3 regions of the Pantoea sp. nfd-35 genome follow, and region 3 is predicted to be linked to each of the others. Evidence: predicted binding sites of a transcription regulator. Region 3 holds the regulator's gene; each other region holds the start of a gene.
What was found. Region 3 encodes Fur, which represses iron uptake genes when iron is present. Its sites were predicted from a motif close to ATAATAATGAGAACNACTATCAA; they were not measured.
Positions count from the first base shown of each region.

Region 1: the regulator Fur is predicted to act here: its motif matches at 2,402-2,424, upstream of efeU (iron uptake transporter permease EfeU).
Region 2: the regulator Fur is predicted to act here: its motif matches at 1,365-1,387, upstream of exbB (tol-pal system-associated acyl-CoA thioesterase).

Region 1 is NZ_CP122403.1:1,896,364-1,902,062, forward strand. It holds gene putA (trifunctional transcriptional regulator/proline dehydrogenase/L-glutamate gamma-semialdehyde dehydrogenase) at 1-357, opposite strand, end outside; gene putP (sodium/proline symporter PutP) at 801-2,285, shown strand; gene efeU (iron uptake transporter permease EfeU) at 2,476-3,303, shown strand; gene efeO (iron uptake system protein EfeO) at 3,353-4,474, shown strand; gene efeB (iron uptake transporter deferrochelatase/peroxidase subunit) at 4,474-5,699, shown strand, end outside.
Region 2 is NZ_CP122403.1:751,757-757,455, forward strand. It holds gene P9J57_RS03630 (PTS transporter subunit EIIC) at 1-1,060, opposite strand, end outside; gene exbB (tol-pal system-associated acyl-CoA thioesterase) at 1,476-2,201, shown strand; gene exbD (TonB system transport protein ExbD) at 2,207-2,629, shown strand; gene tcuC (MFS transporter) at 2,948-4,270, shown strand; gene P9J57_RS03650 (Csu type fimbrial protein) at 4,267-5,238, opposite strand; gene P9J57_RS03655 (fimbria/pilus outer membrane usher protein) at 5,235-5,699, opposite strand, start outside.
Region 3 is NZ_CP122403.1:3,134,128-3,139,826, reverse strand. It holds gene glnS (glutamine--tRNA ligase) at 1-1,259, shown strand, start outside; gene P9J57_RS14640 (hypothetical protein) at 1,491-1,886, shown strand; gene fur (ferric iron uptake transcriptional regulator) at 1,947-2,390, opposite strand; gene fldA (flavodoxin FldA) at 2,726-3,256, opposite strand; gene ybfE (LexA regulated protein) at 3,379-3,663, opposite strand; gene ybfF (esterase) at 3,830-4,594, opposite strand; gene seqA (replication initiation negative regulator SeqA) at 4,847-5,398, shown strand; gene pgm (phosphoglucomutase (alpha-D-glucose-1,6-bisphosphate-dependent)) at 5,424-5,699, shown strand, end outside.

The DNA of each region.
Region 1 (5,699 bases), 1.2 Mb from region 3:
TTTTTCTGCCAGGGCGGCGGGAAGGCGCGCTTGCTCAAGCAACATGGGAACAGCATCAGTTTCAGGACGGCGCCAGGCGGCTGTCACCGCAGAGCGGGCGACCGACTGCGGCAAAATGTTTTCGGCGAATTCAAGGAAGGGCTGAACCATCTCTTCCGGGGCAAGCTCATCGGACGCTGAGTCGTTAAGCTGCAGGGGGATCTCATCCACCGTTTCACCCGCATCTAACTGGGTCAGATAATTAAAGATCGCCTGTTTGATCAGCCAGTGTGGCGTGCGATCGAGTTTCTGCGCCGCCAGTTTAATACGGTTGCGGGTGGCTTCATCCAGCTTCACCCCCATGGTTGTTGTTCCCATGATTTTCTCTTCCTTAAAACGGTTTTGACCAGAGCATGGGCTGCACTATTACCCATGTTGCAACTTTGTGCAACCAGGTTAAATGTGACCTCGGTTGCACACTTTGAAACCCCTTTTTTAATTAACATTTAAAAGCGGCACAAATCTTGCTGCAAAAAACTCGCCAAAGTTGCAACCTCATTCAATTTAAAGGGTGAAATCATTGCAAAGGTGCAACTTTATTGTGAGCGGGCGCAACCTGTGAGCATTAAAAAGGGATTGAGAGGTGAAACTGATGTGACGGATGTGTTAAATGCATTGTGTGCGCCGTGCCTTTACGGCAGGATACCGCGCCTTAAGGGAAATCGCTTTCTCTTGATGCGGTAACAGCCTGACGCCTTCACGTTCCGAGGGGGGCAGGAAAAAGATTTCTCTCAAGAGATCGGATAATAACGGAGAAACAAATGACAGTAAGTACGCCAATGTTGGTGACCTTTTTAATTTATATCCTTGGGATGGTGCTTATCGGTTTTATTGCCTGGCGCTCAACGAAAAACTTCGACGACTATATTCTGGGCGGACGCAGCCTGGGCAGTGTCGTGACTGCGCTGTCCGCTGGAGCCTCCGATATGAGTGGATGGTTGCTAATGGGATTGCCGGGTGCCATTTTTCTCTCCGGTATCTCTGAAAGCTGGATCGCCATTGGCCTGATTATTGGTGCATGGTTTAACTGGAAGATTGTCGCGGGGCGCTTACGGGTTCAGACGGAACATCATGATAACGCCCTGACGCTGCCTGACTTCTTTACCAGCCGCTTTGAAGATCGCAGCAAAATCTTGCGGGTCATTTCTGCCGTGGTGATTCTGGTGTTTTTCACTATCTACTGCGCATCAGGCGTGGTAGCGGGCGCGCGTCTGTTTGAAAGCACCTTTGGTATGGATTACTCCACCGCCCTCTGGGCCGGTGCCGCCGCCACCATTCTGTATACCCTGGTGGGCGGATTCCTGGCGGTGAGCTGGACGGATACCGTTCAGGCCAGCCTGATGATCTTCGCGCTGATCCTGACGCCAGTCATCGTGGTTATCGCCGTGGGTGGCTGGAGCGATTCGATGGCGGTGATTGAGGCCAAAAATGCTGAAAACGTGGATATGTTCAAAGGCCTGAATTTCGTGGCCGTGCTGTCACTGCTGGGCTGGGGACTGGGCTATTTCGGTCAGCCTCATATCCTGGCACGTTTTATGGCGGCGGATTCACATCGTTCCATTCGTACCGCGCGCCGTATCGGCATGGCGTGGATGATTCTCTGTCTGGCGGGCGCGGTGGCCGTGGGCTTCTTTGGGATCGCCTATTTCCACAATAATCCTTCTCTGGCTGCGGGCGTTTCACAGAATGGAGAGCGCGTCTTTATTGAGCTGGCACGTATTCTGTTTAATCCGTGGATTGCCGGTATTTTACTGTCTGCCATTCTGGCGGCGGTCATGTCCACGCTCAGCTGCCAGCTGCTGGTCTGCTCCAGTGCGCTGACGGAAGATTTGTACAAAGGCTTTTTACGCAAGAATGCCAGCCAGAAAGAACTGGTTTGGGTAGGGCGCCTCATGGTGCTGCTGGTAGCGTTAGTGGCCATCGCGCTGGCGTCGAATCCCGAAAACCGGGTGTTAGGTCTGGTCAGCTATGCATGGGCCGGTTTTGGCGCGGCATTTGGACCGGTAGTCCTGTTTGGCGTGTGCTGGAAACGCATGAACCGCAACGGTGCGCTGGCGGGAATGATTGTCGGTGCGGTCACGGTACTGGTATGGAAACAGTATGGCTGGCTCGGCCTGTATGAAATCATTCCGGGCTTTATTTTTGCCAGTATCGCCATTGTGGTCTTCAGCCTGGCAGGCCGGGAACCTTCTGCAGCTGCCATTGAACGCTTTGATGCTGCCGAGGCAGAATTCCAGACTAAATAAGGCGTGAACGTGTTGAAAAGCCTGCCCTGTAAAGGGCAGGCTTTTTTTTGGCCTGCGTCTGGCACAGACAGTTACGAAATTATTTCACGGAGGAACTTGTTTTTTTCTGAGTGGTAATGATAATCGGTATCGTTCGTTTTTACGTAAATTTACGTCCCATTTACGCTGCTTAACATTTAAGAGGTCGGCGATGTTTGTTCCCTTTCTCATCATGCTGCGTGAAGGCCTGGAGGCAGCGCTCATCGTGAGCCTTATTGCCAGCTACCTGAAAAGGACGCAGCGCACACAATGGTTCCCTGCCATGTGGGCGGGCGTGTTTATTGCCGCTGCGCTTTGCCTTGCGCTGGGCATCGTCATTAACCAAACCACAGGGGAGTTTCCTCAGAAGCAGCAAGAGCTTTTTGAAGGCATTGTTGCGGTGGTCGCGGTCGTCATCCTGACCTCAATGGTGTTCTGGATGCGCCGGGTGGCGCGCAATATCAAGCTGGAACTGGAGCAGGCGGTCGATCAGGCTTTACAGAAATCAGCCGGGGGCGGCCTGGCCCTGGTCCTGATGGTGTTTCTTGCCGTCGCCCGGGAAGGGCTGGAGTCAGTGTTCTTTTTACTGGCCGCCTTCACTCAGGACGTCGGTTATGCGCCGCCGCTGGGGGCCGTGCTTGGCCTGGCGACGGCCGTTGTGCTGGGCATGTTGATCTACTGGGGCGGGGTTCGTCTGAATATGGCGCACTTTTTCCGCTGGACCAGCCTTTTTATTATTCTGGTGGCCGCGGGGCTGGCAGCTGGCGCTATCCGTGCCTTTCATGAAGCCGGGCTGTGGAACCATTTTCAGCAGGTGGCCTTCGATATGAGTAACACCTTATCGACCCATTCACTGTTTGGCACGCTGCTTGAAGGCATTCTGGGTTATCAGGAAGCCCCCAGCGTAAGTGAAGTGGCCGTCTGGCTGCTTTATTTGATTCCGGCATTATTACTGTTTGTTATGCCTGCACGTGCTGGAACCTCAGCCGCTGCGCGCTAACGCGTTTACCGGGCGCGTCAGGCGCGCCTCTGACTGAATAGGGAAAAATATGAAGAAGCGTTTTCGTCGTCACGCGGTGCTGGCTTCGCTGCTGGCGGTTTCCGGCTCCACACTGGCTGCAGCCATTCCACAGGTTAGCGTGAGTGTCACGGACAAGCAGTGTGAACCGATGTCACTGACGGTTCAGGCGGGCAAGACTCAGTTTCTGATCAAAAACAACAGCCAAAAGGCGCTGGAATGGGAAATCCTGAAAGGGGTGATGGTGGTTGAGGAGCGCGAAAATATTGCGCCCGGCTTCAGTCAAAAACTGACCGCCAACCTTGAAGCGGGCGAATATGAAATGACCTGCGGCCTGCTGACGAATCCGAAAGGCAAGCTGATTGTCCAGGGCGGCGCGGGCAAAAACGTGCAGAAAGGTAAAACAGAACTGATGCAGCTGGCGGGTCCAATCAACGCCTACAAAGCCTACGTGACGGACGAAGTCAACCAGCTGGTGGCGGGAACCCAGGCCTTTACGGATGCGGTGAAAGCCGGAGATATCGAAAAAGCCAAAGCGCTGTTTGCCCCCACGCGCCAGCATTACGAACGTATAGAGCCGATAGCTGAGCTGTTCTCCGATCTGGATGGTCGCATTGACGCCCGTGAAGATGATTATGAGAAAAAGGCTGAAGACCCGAAATTCACCGGTTTTCACCGGCTTGAGAAAGCGTTGTTTGCCGATAATAGCACCAAAGATATGGCGGGCTATGCCGAGCAGTTAAACAACGACGTGCGCGATTTGCAGAAACGCGTTAGCGAGCTGGCGTTCCCACCGGCCAAGGTCGTGGGCGGCGCCGCAGGGCTGATCGAAGAAGTGGCTTCCAGTAAAATCTCCGGCGAAGAAGATCGTTACAGCCGTACCGACCTGTGGGATTTCCGGGCGAACGTGGATGGCGCGCAAAAAATTGTCGAGCTGTTGCGCCCCGTCCTGAAGCAGGCAAATCCAGCGCTTCTGGCAAAAGTGGATGCCAATTTCGCGAAAGTTGACGCGATTCTGGATAAATACCGCAGCGGTCAGGGTTATGAATCGTATGAAAAACTGACGCCAGCCGATCGAACCGCGCTGAAAGGGCCGATTACTGCCCTGGCGGAAGATCTTTCTCTGCTGCGTGGCACCTTAGGCCTGGATTGATGATGGATAAGGATAAGGCGTTAAGCCAGCCATCGCGCCGCCGTTTATTGAAAGGACTGGGGATGCTGGGCGGCGCGGCGGCCGTCAGCGGTGGGTGTCCGTTTCATGCCGCTGCCGCCGAAAACCCGGACAGCTTTTCGCCCGGCACGGTAACGCCGAACGCGCGTCAGCAAGTGCAGCCCTTTTATGGCGTGCATCAATCCGGCATTACGACGCCACAGCAGGCGTCAATGATGCTGGTCGCGTTCGATGTGCTGACCCGCGATAAGCAGGAACTGCAGCGTTTGTTCAAACTGCTTACGCAGCGCATCGCGTTTCTGACCCGGGGCGGGATGGCGCCCGCGGTGACCAACCCACAGCTGCCGCCGCTGGATTCAGGCATTCTGGGCGCCGAGATTGCCCCGGACAACCTGACGATGACTGTTTCCGTCGGTCATTCCCTGTTTGATTCGCGCTTTGGTCTGGCGGCGCTTAAGCCGGCTAAACTGCAGGCCATGAGCCGTTTCCCTAACGACTCTCTGGATGCAAATCAGTGCCACGGCGATCTGCTGTTGCAAATCTGTGCTAACACGCAGGACACGGTGATTCATGCACTCCGTGATGTGGTGAAACATACGCCCGATTTGCTCGGCATTCGCTGGCGACGGGAAGGTTTTATTTCCGATCATGCCGCGCGCAGCGCGGGAAAAGAAACGCCTATTAATCTGCTGGGTTTTAAAGACGGCACGGCCAATCCCGATACGCATAACATGGCGTTGATGGATAAGCTGCTGTGGGTAACGGAAGAGCAGGCGGAACCCGCGTGGGCCCGTCACGGCAGTTATCAGGCAGTAAGGTTGATCCGTTTTCATGTGGAAATGTGGGATCGCACGCCATTGGGTGAGCAACAAACGATCTTTGGTCGCGAGAAATTAAGCGGCGCACCACTGGGCATGAAAAACGAGCACGACGTGCCGGATTATCGCCAGGATCCTGATGGCGATGTCATTGCGTTGGATGCGCATATTCGGCTGGCGAACCCGCGCACGCCTGCGACCGAAAGCAGCCTGATGCTGCGCCGGGGCTACAGTTATTCGGCGGGTATTTCAGCGTCAGGCCAGTTGGAAATGGGCTTGCTGTTTGTTTGTTATCAACATGATTTAGAATTGGGTTTTCTGACCGTACAAAACCGTCTGAATGGTGAAGCGCTGGAAGAGTATATACGTCCCTTTGGCGGCGGATACTT
Region 2 (5,699 bases), 2.0 Mb from region 3:
AAAAAGATTTAGCGATATGGGCATGCAGTAAATACATGGTCATATAGGCCAGGCCCGCCATGATGGCATTAAAGACATACAGCAGGGGCGCGACAAAGATAAAGGTAAACTCCACTGGCTCGGTGATGCCGGTCAAAAAGCAGGTCAACGCCGCTGAAAACAGGATACCGAACGCGATCTTTTTATTCCTGGTATGGGCTTCGTGGTACATCGCCAGACAGGCGGCAGGCAGGGCGAAAAGCATAAGCGGATACTCACCTTGCATAAACTTGCCCGCATTTTGGTAGCCGTTGCTGCTAAAGGATTTCACGCCTTCCTCCAGCATTTTGAACCAGATGGTTTGATCGCCATGAATCACCTGGCCGGTTTTGGTGACGTAATCACCGAAGGAGTACCAGAACGAGGGATACCAGATGTGGTGCAGGCCAAGCGGGATCAGGGCGCGCTCCACCAGCCCAAAAATAAAGGTGGAGGCCGCCTGATTATCGCCGTTGACGATCACCGAAAGCGCATCGATGCCCGCCTGAATATGTTGCCAGACATAGGGCATCAGCAGGCCGAGCAGAAAGGATAAAAATGCCGTCGCAATGGCAACAAAACGCTTACCCGAGAAGAAACCCAGGAACTCAGGGAGCTGCAGGGTATGGAAGCGGTTGTAGCACCAGGCGGCGAGAATGCCGCAGATAAGGCCGCCGAATACGCCCATCTGTAGCGTCGGAATGCCGACGACCATGGCATATTTTCCTCCCTGGGCCGCCATTTCCGGAGTGATATGCAGCATGGTGCCAATGGTGATGTTGGTGACAAAGACGGAAACCGCGGCGGAAAGTGCGGCTATCCCGGATTCGGCGGCCAGTCCCACAGCCGAGCCAATCGCAAACAGCATCGGCAGGTTATCAAAAATCACCCCTCCGGCGTTCATCATCAGCGGTAACTCGAACTTATTACCAAATGCCAGGAGTAAGCCAGCGGCAGGCAGCAACGAAATAGGCAGCATGAGCGCCCGACCAATCATTGATAACTTCGATAACGATTTAACTAACCCTGATAGCAGTGTCATACCGAGTTTTCCCGATGTTGCGCCCCTATTGGCGTTTTTATTGTAAGTAGAACGTTTTAGTAGAACGTTCTACTTATCCTGCTGTAGGCGGTTTTTAGCTGCAACATAATTTTCACATTCATCGAAACGAAAAAGTTATTTTATGAGAGCGATCGCTAATTAACCGTTTTGGGGCAGGATGCCGCCAACAGGGGCGAAACGATCAACGCCAGGCATCCCGACAGGATTGGACTAAAGAAACGGCAGGGCAGACGCGGCGTATTCAGGTGCTGGCTCACCGTCATCAGTGGCTGCAAGATTGTAAATACTAATGAGAACCACTATCAATTCGATTGTTTTTTGCTATCATCGGCACTTCATTCCGCACCCATGTAGTAGATGAAGTTGGAGAAGCAGCGTGGTAGCCAGTGACTTAATGCAAGCAGACCTTTCCGTATGGGGCATGTACCAGCATGCCGATATCGTGGTAAAGGTGGTCATGATTGGTCTGTTATTGGCCTCGGTCGTGACCTGGGCAATTTTCTTCGGTAAATATGCTGAGCTGAGCGCGGCCAAACGTCGCCTCAAGCGCGAGCAGCTGGCGTTAGGTGAAGCCCGCAACCTGAATGATGCCGCGCGCGCTGCCCAGCAGTTCAAAACCGCCAGCCACAGCGCGGTACTTCTTAACGATGCGCAAAATGAGCTGGAACTTTCTGCTGGCGTTGAAGATACCGCCGGGATCAAAGAGCGTACCGCTTTCCGTCTTGAACGTCGGGTGGCTGCCTTCTGCCGTCACGCAGGCCGCGGTAACGGTTTCCTGGCCACGATTGGTTCGGTCGCGCCGTTTGTCGGCCTGTTCGGAACCGTCTGGGGCATCATGAACAGCTTCATTGGTATCGCCAAAACGCAAACCACGAATCTTGCCGTGGTTGCCCCCGGCATTGCCGAAGCCTTGCTGGCTACCGCTATTGGCCTGGTCGCCGCCATTCCGGCCGTGGTGATCTACAACGTGTTTGCCCGCATGATCGCCAACTACAAAGCCTCGCTGGGCGATGTGGCCGCGCAAATCATGCTGCTGCAAAGCCGCGATATCGACCTGGGAAACCTGGCCCAGCCTGACGTTAACCGCCCGGCAGCCGCACAAAAACTGCGTCTGGGGTAAGCGTTATGGCGATGCGATTAAACGACCAGGCCGAAACAGATGGCGAAATGCACGAAATCAACGTCACGCCGTTTATCGACGTGATGCTGGTGTTGTTGATCATCTTTATGGTTGCAGCGCCGCTGGCGACCGTTGATGTCCGTGTTAACCTTCCGGCTTCCACCAGTGCGCCCCAACCGCGTCCGGAAAAACCGGTTTACCTTTCGATCAAAGCCGACAAGCAGTTGTACGTGGGTAACGAGGTGGTGAATAAAGCGTCGTTGATCAACGTGCTGACCCAGCAGACGGAAGGCAACAAGGACACCACGATCTTCTTCCAGGCGGACAAGTCTGTCGATTATGAAACCCTGATGAGCGTGATGGACGAACTGCGCACGGCCGGGTATTTAAAAATCGGCTTGATGGGAATGGAAACGGTCAAGAAATAGCGATTGGAGCCGGTCGGGCTTTCCCGCTTAACGCTCAACGCATTCAGCCAACATTCGGGGCCTTCAGGCGTGGTAAACGCGCCTCGTCAATACGCTATCACGGCTAAAAAGCGCGCATTCCGCCGCGCTTTTTTTATGTCTGTTTTCACAGAATCTTCTTCTGCTCATTCCGCCTGATAACAGGCAAAGATGCTGCTGTAACTCTCCTGTTAATTTCTTGTTACGGAAACTTATAGACTTGTAAACTGCAATGGTGATCGGTGTCACATTAATCTGGCTTGTCGCAGGCTAAAACGGATAAAAACCAAGGAAGCCGTGATGAACCCGAGTGAAACTTTACAAAAGCCGCCAGCCAGCGCGGCCAGAACCATTTTCAACGTTACCAGTGGTAACTTCCTTGAGATGTACGATTTCATGGTGTTTGGCTACTACGCCACGGCCATCGCCAAAACCTTCTTTCCCGGTGACGATCCGTTCTCTTCCCTGATGCTGACGTTGATGACCTTCGGTGCGGGCTTCCTGATGCGTCCGCTGGGGGCCATTATTCTGGGGGCTTACATCGACCACCATGGTCGTCGCAAAGGGCTACTGTTAACGCTTGGCCTGATGGCGCTGGGCACGCTCACGATTGCACTGGTACCGGGTTATGCCACGCTGGGCGCGGCGGCACCGGTTCTGATTCTGCTGGGGCGTTTGCTGCAGGGCTTTTCAGCCGGTGTGGAACTGGGTGGCGTGTCGGTCTATCTGGCCGAAGTCGCACCGAAAGGCCGCAAAGGCTTCTTTGTCAGCTGGCAATCCGGAAGTCAGCAGATTGCGGTGATATTCGCTGCGCTGCTGGGACTGGGCCTGAACCATCTGCTTTCTCATGATGACGTCACCGAGTGGGGCTGGCGCATTCCCTTCGTGGTGGGCTGCCTGATCGTGCCCTTCCTGTTTTATATCCGCCGTATGCTGGAAGAAACCGAAGCCTTCAGTCAGCGTAAACACCACCCGGCCATGACCGAAATTATGCGTTCGGTGGCCAGCAACTGGGCGCTGGTGCTGGCAGGTATGCTGATGGTCGTCACTACCACCGTGATGTTCTATATGATTACCGCCTTTACGCCCACCTTCGGCAAAACGGTGTTGATGATGAGCGACACCCAGGCGTTTATGGTGACGCTGTTTGTCGGGATTTCGAACCTGTTCTGGCTACCGGTGATGGGCGCGCTCTCCGATCGCATAGGTCGTCGCCCGCTGCTGCTGACGTTTACCGTGCTGATGATTGCCACCGCCTGGCCGGTGCTGCACTGGATGGTGGGCTCGCCCAGCTTCGCGCATCTGGTCGAGGCGGAATTATGGCTCTCCTTTCTCTACGCAAGCTATAACGGCGCCATGGTGGTTTATCTGGCGGAAATTATGCCAGCGGAAGTGCGCGCCGCGGGCTTCTCTATGGCCTACAGCCTGGCAACGGCGCTGTTTGGCGGCTTTACGCCAGCAGTATCCAGCTATCTGATTCACGCCACAGGTGACAAGGCGATGCCGGGCGTGTGGCTGACCTTTGCGGCCGTCTGTGGCCTGTTTGGTACGCTGCTCATTGGTCGCATGGTTAAGCAGTATCGCGCTCGTCACGGCAGCACGCCGGTCAGCACATCCCTTTAAAACGCAATATCCACCACCACGCTGTCGCTGTAGTTTCCCGCAGGCGGCGTGTTTTGTGTGGTGAGGACGCGCGCAGTGTAGTTATAGCTGCGCGACAGTCCATCGGTGCTGACGGTATTGGCCGCCGCACTGCCTACCCGTTCTGTGCCACTCGGCCCCCAGCGATCGCTACTGGTTCCTTTGTAGATTTCGTAACTCAAACGGTTGGTTCCGCTCGCCATATTCCGCACGCTGCCTGATGCGTTGTTGCCATTGCTTAAGCCCACGGTATAGGTACTGCCTTTACTGCATAACACACTGATGGTTTGCGAAATTGCCCCAAAGCTGGCGACCAGCGGCGCGCTGCCAAAGCTAATGTTGGGGGCGGTAATCGCTGTACAGTCATTGCTCAGAACGACGGTCACGGTAATGGGGATCACGCCGCTGCCGGTCTGCGGGGTCAGACAAGCGCCCAGGGCGGAAACAGAGGTGCAGATGTTATAGGTGACGGTCATGTTCAGGGTGAGCGTATAGCTGCCCGCCGCCACGGTTTGCCCGGCGACGGTGCGTAAATACACCGGAATCGCGAAGTTCAGGCTGCCGAGTAATCCCGCCAGGTTGATCAATGTGGCCGAGTTATACACAAAAGCCGATCCGCCAATGGTCAGCTCATTAGCGCAGGCGCTGTCGGTACACAGCCGCACCGGAATATTGTCGCTACCGGTATCGCCGCTTCGCTTGAGCGTGCCGCGCGTGCCGTTGGTGTTGCTGGCGCTGGTCAGCTGAAACGTAATCTGATTATTACTCAGCAGAGTCAGGGCCGTGCCTGATCCGCAGTTAACGTTAGCGTTGGTGGAGGTCGTGCTGACGCTGTTATTAGCAACAAACGTGGTTTGTGTGCCAAAGCTGGCGCTGGACGCGGGAAGGGTACAGGCGGCATAGCCCAGCGAGGGTAGCAGCAGCAGGCAAAGCAGCATCAGGTTTTTCATGGTGTTATTCCGGCTGTCGCGTTTTCGGGGTTGGGTACCGGTGCGCCGTCGGGCAGCGGCGGCAGGGGACAGGTCAGCGGACCGTAGGTTTTCAATGCCTGCGGCTGGCCACCCGCCAGGGTCAGTTCGGTTTTACAGGTTCGGCCGTCAGGAGCGATGACCTTAATTGGGTTGTGTTCGCTGAGATCGTCCAGCCAGGCGATACCGTCCCAGCCAACGTAGCCCGTTGCCTGGCCGGGACGGATCACCTGGCTGGATACCGGCAACGGCTGGTTATGGCTGTCATACAGAATCACGCTGGCGGCGCGTAAACGCTCAACCGGAAAATTCAGCAAAAATCCACTCTGGCGCTTCACGGCAAAACGCTGCTCGACTTTGGGCGTGGTCATGTCGGCGGGCAGGTCGAGCGTATCGATATCGTATTTGGCCGCGTAATAGCTGCTGATGGAGGGCACCAGCAG
Region 3 (5,699 bases):
TAACCGCGCCGGGTAAAAACAGCCCATACCGCGATCGCAGCGTGGAAGAGAACCTTGCCCTGTTTGAAAAAATGCGCAACGGTGAATTTGCAGAAGGTAAAGCCTGTCTGCGTGCAAAAATTGATATGGCTTCCAGCTTTATCGTTATGCGCGACCCGGTGCTGTACCGCATTAAGTTTGCTGAGCATCATCAAACCGGCAACAAATGGTGCATCTACCCGATGTACGATTTTACCCACTGCATTTCCGATGCGCTGGAAGGCATTACGCATTCACTCTGTACACTGGAGTTCCAGGATAACCGCCGTCTGTATGACTGGGTGCTGGACAACATCACGATTCCGGTTCATCCACGTCAGTACGAATTTTCGCGCCTGAATCTTGAATATGCGGTGATGTCAAAACGCAAACTCACGCAGCTGGTCAGTGAGAAGCATGTGGAAGGCTGGGACGATCCCCGTATGTTAACCGTGTCCGGCCTGCGTCGCCGTGGTTATACCGCGGCCTCAATCCGTGAGTTTTGCCGGCGTATTGGTATCACCAAGCAGGACAACATTGTTGAAATGGCCTCGCTGGAGTCTTGTATCCGCGACGATCTCAACGAAAATGCGCCACGCGCGATGGCGGTGTTGGATCCGGTGAAGCTGGTGCTGGAAAACCTGCCGGCAGGCCATAACGAAGTGCTTAGCATGCCGAACCATCCTAACAAACCGGAGATGGGGACGCGCGACGTGCCGTTCAGCCGCGAAATCTGGATCGATCGGGCCGATTTCCGTGAAGAAGCTAACAAGCAGTATAAACGCCTGGTGCTGGGTAAAGAGGTGCGCCTGCGTAATGCGTACGTGATCCGAGCCGAGCGTATCGCGAAAGATGAAGAAGGCAATATCACCTGCATCTACTGCACCTGTGATGTGGATACGCTGAGCAAAGATCCTGCTGACGGCCGTAAAGTTAAAGGCGTGATCCACTGGGTGTCCGCTGAACATGCGCTGCCCGCTGAGTTCCGTCTTTACGATCGCCTGTTTAGCGTACCCAATCCTGGCGCGGCAGACGATTTCCTGACCACGATTAATCCCGACTCGCTGGAAGTCAAACAGGGCTTTGTTGAACCCGGCCTGCGTGATGCGGTGGCCAGCGCGCCCTACCAGTTTGAGCGCGAAGGCTACTTCTGTGCCGACAGCGTTTATTCAACCCCTTCACAGTTAGTGTTTAACCGCACGGTAGGTTTACGCGATACCTGGGCGAAAATCGGCGAATAATTTCTCTGTGATGTTGACCGCAGAGTAATCGAAAGGGCGAGTTATCGCCCTTTTTTATTGCGGCGATTTTTTTTAGTACCGACGTTTCTCCTGAGCAGAGTCAGAGTATTAATTTTATTTTTGTGGAACCGCTCTCAGTTTAATTTTTTTAATAAATTTCCCAGTGTTAATTCTTTTTTTTCAGGTAGGCTAACCCTCTGAAGTATCAGTTTGTGGGTTTAAAAGGAAAAAATGACACTTTTTGCACAGGAAGCCAAACATAGCGTTGTCGTGTTACATCAGCTTATTGAACATATTTTTAATCATGGTCGGGATGGTGGCGACAGTTTTCATCTGCTGCTCTCGCACTTTCATCCCGATTTTAAGATGGTCACGCCGCAGGGAAAACAGCTGAATCTGGATCAGGTTGAAGATCTTTTTCGACGACTGCAGGGGGCAAGGGAAGGGATGCGCATTGCGACCAGTGAGCATGTAATTCTTTCTGAGCATGCGAACGAAGTGACGATTCAGTATCGCGAACTGCAGATGATGAATGGTGAAAATAAAAGCCGTATTTCGCTGGCGATTCTGGACTGCACCACCTCTGTTCCACGCTGGCGCTACCTGCAGGAAACGCTCGTGACCTGAGCGACAGCAATAAAAAAGCCGATGTGAACATCGGCTTTTTTACTTTATACCCGAAAGCGCTTATTTGTCGTGCAGCGTTTCGTCTTCACGGCAGTCGCCCAGTGCACAGTGACCGTACAGGTACAGGCTGTGGTTGGTGAGCTTAATACCATGACGGGTCGCGATTTCACGTTGACGCGTCTCAATGGATTCGTCACTAAATTCAATCACTTTACCGCAATCCAGACAGATCAGGTGGTCGTGATGGTGCTGCTGCGTCAGCTCAAACACCGATTTACCGCCTTCAAAGTTGTGGCGGGTCACGATGCCTGCATCGTCGAACTGGTTAAGCACACGGTAGACCGTGGCCAGTCCAATCTCTTCGCCCATGTCGATCAGGCGTTTATACAGATCTTCCGCGCTGACGTGATGGCATGCAGGTTCCTGAAGCACTTCCAGAATTTTGAGTCTGGGCAATGTGACTTTCAGGCCAGCCTTCTTTAATGCGGTATTGTTGTCAGTCATGCGGATATTGTCCTGTTACTTTAGTCACTCTTGTGGCACGTAGCCTGTATGTCGATCGACCGCCATTCTCATTTGCGTCTCATTATAGAACTGATGCGCTGAAATGAAAACCGATGTCCTTGCGATGCGCCAGCGGCGATGTTCGCTGCGCATGGCATGGAAAGCGGACGAGTCGCATTTCGCGTTTTGTCATCTCAGTTCCAGGGAAATAAGCAGATGATCGATGCGGGTATTCTACAGATTAAATGGGGAAAGTTACAAAAATGTAGCTATTATTTTTATAGGAAAAGCCGTTTGCCCAGTGTGAACCTGCGTCCACACTGAGCTCAGCGCGATCAGGCTTCAATGATTTCTTTGAGCTGCAGCTCATCAAAAATTTGCTTAACCCATTTATCAACGCGTTCGTTGGTCAGCTCTGGCTGGCGATCTTCATCAATAGCCAGACCCAGGAAGTGGTTGTCATCAGCCAGGCCTTTTGACGCTTCGAAGTGGTAACCCTCGGTCGGCCAGTGGCCCACGATGATGGCGCCGTTAGGTTCGATGATGTCACGAATGGTTCCCATGGCATCACAGAAGTACTCTGCGTAATCTTCCTGATCGCCACAGCCAAACAGCGCAACCAGCTTGCCGTTAAAGTCGATCTCTTCCAGCGTCGGGAAGAAGTCATCCCAGTCGCACTGGGCTTCACCGTAATACCAGGTGGGGATGCCCAGCAGCAGAATGTCAAAGGCTTCTAAGTCTTCTTTAGTGCTTTTCGCGATGTCGTGAACTTCTGCAACGTCTTTACCCAGTTGTTTCTGGATCATTTTTGCAATGTTTTCGGTGTTACCGGTATCGCTGCCAAAGAAGATGCCTACGATTGCCATGGGTAAAATAACCTCTTAAATCCTGATGATAGAATGAATGCCGGAGCCTGTTCAGCAAATGATAGCAGACCGCGCAAAAGGGCGGAATGTGTAAAGCCGCGACATTTGTTTCTGTGTGCGGTTTACCCGCGTGAGTCCAGTTTGAGTTGTGCCAGCAGCATTTGTTCAATTAATTCGCTGCGGCTGAGATTGCGCTGCTCAGCCAGCATATTCAGCGCTTCAACGGCTTCACTGTTCATTTTGAGTTCGACACGACGAAGTCCGCGCCCTTTGTCGCGTTTCAGTTGATTGCGTTTGTTGATACGCAGTTGTTCATCACGCGTAAGCGGACTGGTTTTTGGGCGACCCGGGCGACGCTCGTTAGCGAACAGATCGAGCGTCGTACGGTCAGTGTGTTCTTTTGCCATGACTTAGTACAACTGAGTGGGCGCGAACGAGACGTTTCCGCTGCGCAGATTAAAGTATTGACTCTTCCCGCGGGCAACCGCGCCTACGGCAAAAATTTAGCGCGCCATCATACTCCAGGCTAACCGCGGACGCCAATCTTAAACTTTTACAGCCAGTTAAGATGTTTTAAAGCGCAAAAAAGCGTCGAATACTGCGTAAAACGGCATCAGGTTTTTCAGCATGGACCCAGTGACCAGCACCACCGATCACATGTGCATGCGCGGCCGGGAACTGCCTGATTAACGCGTCACGATACTGATTATCCAGGTAAGGTGAGTCGCCACCGCGAATAAACAGCGCGGGATGTGGCCAGGCAGGCACCTCCTGCCAGCCGGAGATCAGCGCATAGTTGTCCCATAACACCGGGACATTAAAGCGCCATTCGCCCTGACTGAATGATTTCAGGATGAACTGAATGACGCCGTCCTCATCAATGTGGTTGCGCATGATCTCTGCGGCTTCAGTGCGCAAGGTGACGCCAGCGGCCGTGACGGCCCGGATAGCGGCGAAAATCTCGTCATGCCGACGTGTCTGATAGTCAACGGGCGCGATGTCGATCATCACCATCTGTTCGATACGTTCTGGTGCCAGCGCGCTCATTGTCATGGCGATCTTACCGCCCATGGAATGACCAATGACCGCGATCCGCTCAATCCCCTGAGCATCCAGCGTATCCAGCATGTCCTGAGCCATCACCCTGTAGTTCATCTCGTCTGCGCGCGGCGATAGCCCGTGGTTGCGCACATCAACCTGAATAAGCGGTCGATCGTCTTTAAGCCCTCGCGCCAGAATACCAAGGTTATCAAGACTGCCAAACAGACCATGAATCAGCAGGACAGGTGTGGAATCAGAAGAAGATTGTTCAGTTTGCAGGCGCGCATTCAAAATCATAGCAAAGTTCTTAAGTGTGAGACCTGAGCTTAGGTTATCATGGTTTCACCTTTTCAGGCGCGCTGCTTCCGGCGGCATTAGGACATATTCTGACTTTTGCCCATAAACCGTTTGAATGCTATCAGCCTGTCTGAATTTAACTTTATAATCTTCATGTTAGAACCTGCCTCCTTTTTGAAATGCCGATCAGCACCTCGGGGTATTCAGAAAATCGCGGGTTCTGTCGTGAGTAAAAAAACCGTACGGAATAAGATGAAAACGATCGAAGTTGACGAAGAGCTCTACCGTTATATTGCCAGCCACACGCAACACATTGGCGAAAGTGCATCCGATATTCTGCGCCGTATGCTGAAGTTTACTGCCGGTCAGCCCGCGGCGGTCAATGACACGCAGCCCGTCTCCGCACCGGCCCCGTCTAAAGCGGCACCGTCGGCAGGTAATGAATCGCGTCCTCAGGATCGTGTTCGCGCGGTGCGTGAGCTAATGCTGTCGGATGAATATGCGGAGCAGAAGCGGGCGGTTAACCGCTTTATGCTAATCTTGTCAACGCTCTATCGTCTGGATACCGCAGCGTTTGCCGAGGCGACAACGTCGCTGCAGGGCCGCACGCGCATCTATTTCGCGGGCGATGAACATACGTTGCTGCAAAGCGGTACCCATACCAAGCCGAAGCACGTTCCCGGCACGCCGTACTGGGTTATTACCAATACCAATACCGGTCGCAAACGCAGCATGGTTGAACACATTATGCTGTCGATGCAGTTCCCATCGGAACTGGCAGAGAAAGTTTGCGGCACCATTTAAACTGAAGCGTCAGGGAGAAGCGCCAATGGCCAATCACCCCCGTGCCGGGCAGCCTGCCCAGCAGAGCGATTTGATTAACGTTGCACAATTAACTTCACAATATTATGTCCTGCAGCCCGATGTGGCTAACCCAGAACATGCGGTGAAATTTGGCACATCAGGCCATCGCGGTAGCGCAGGACGCCACAGCTTTAACGAAAAGCACATCCTGGCGATAGCTCAGGCGATTGCCGAAGAGCGTAAAAAGAACGGGATTACCGGTCCGTGCTACGTAGGTAAAGATACGCATGCGCTTTCGGAA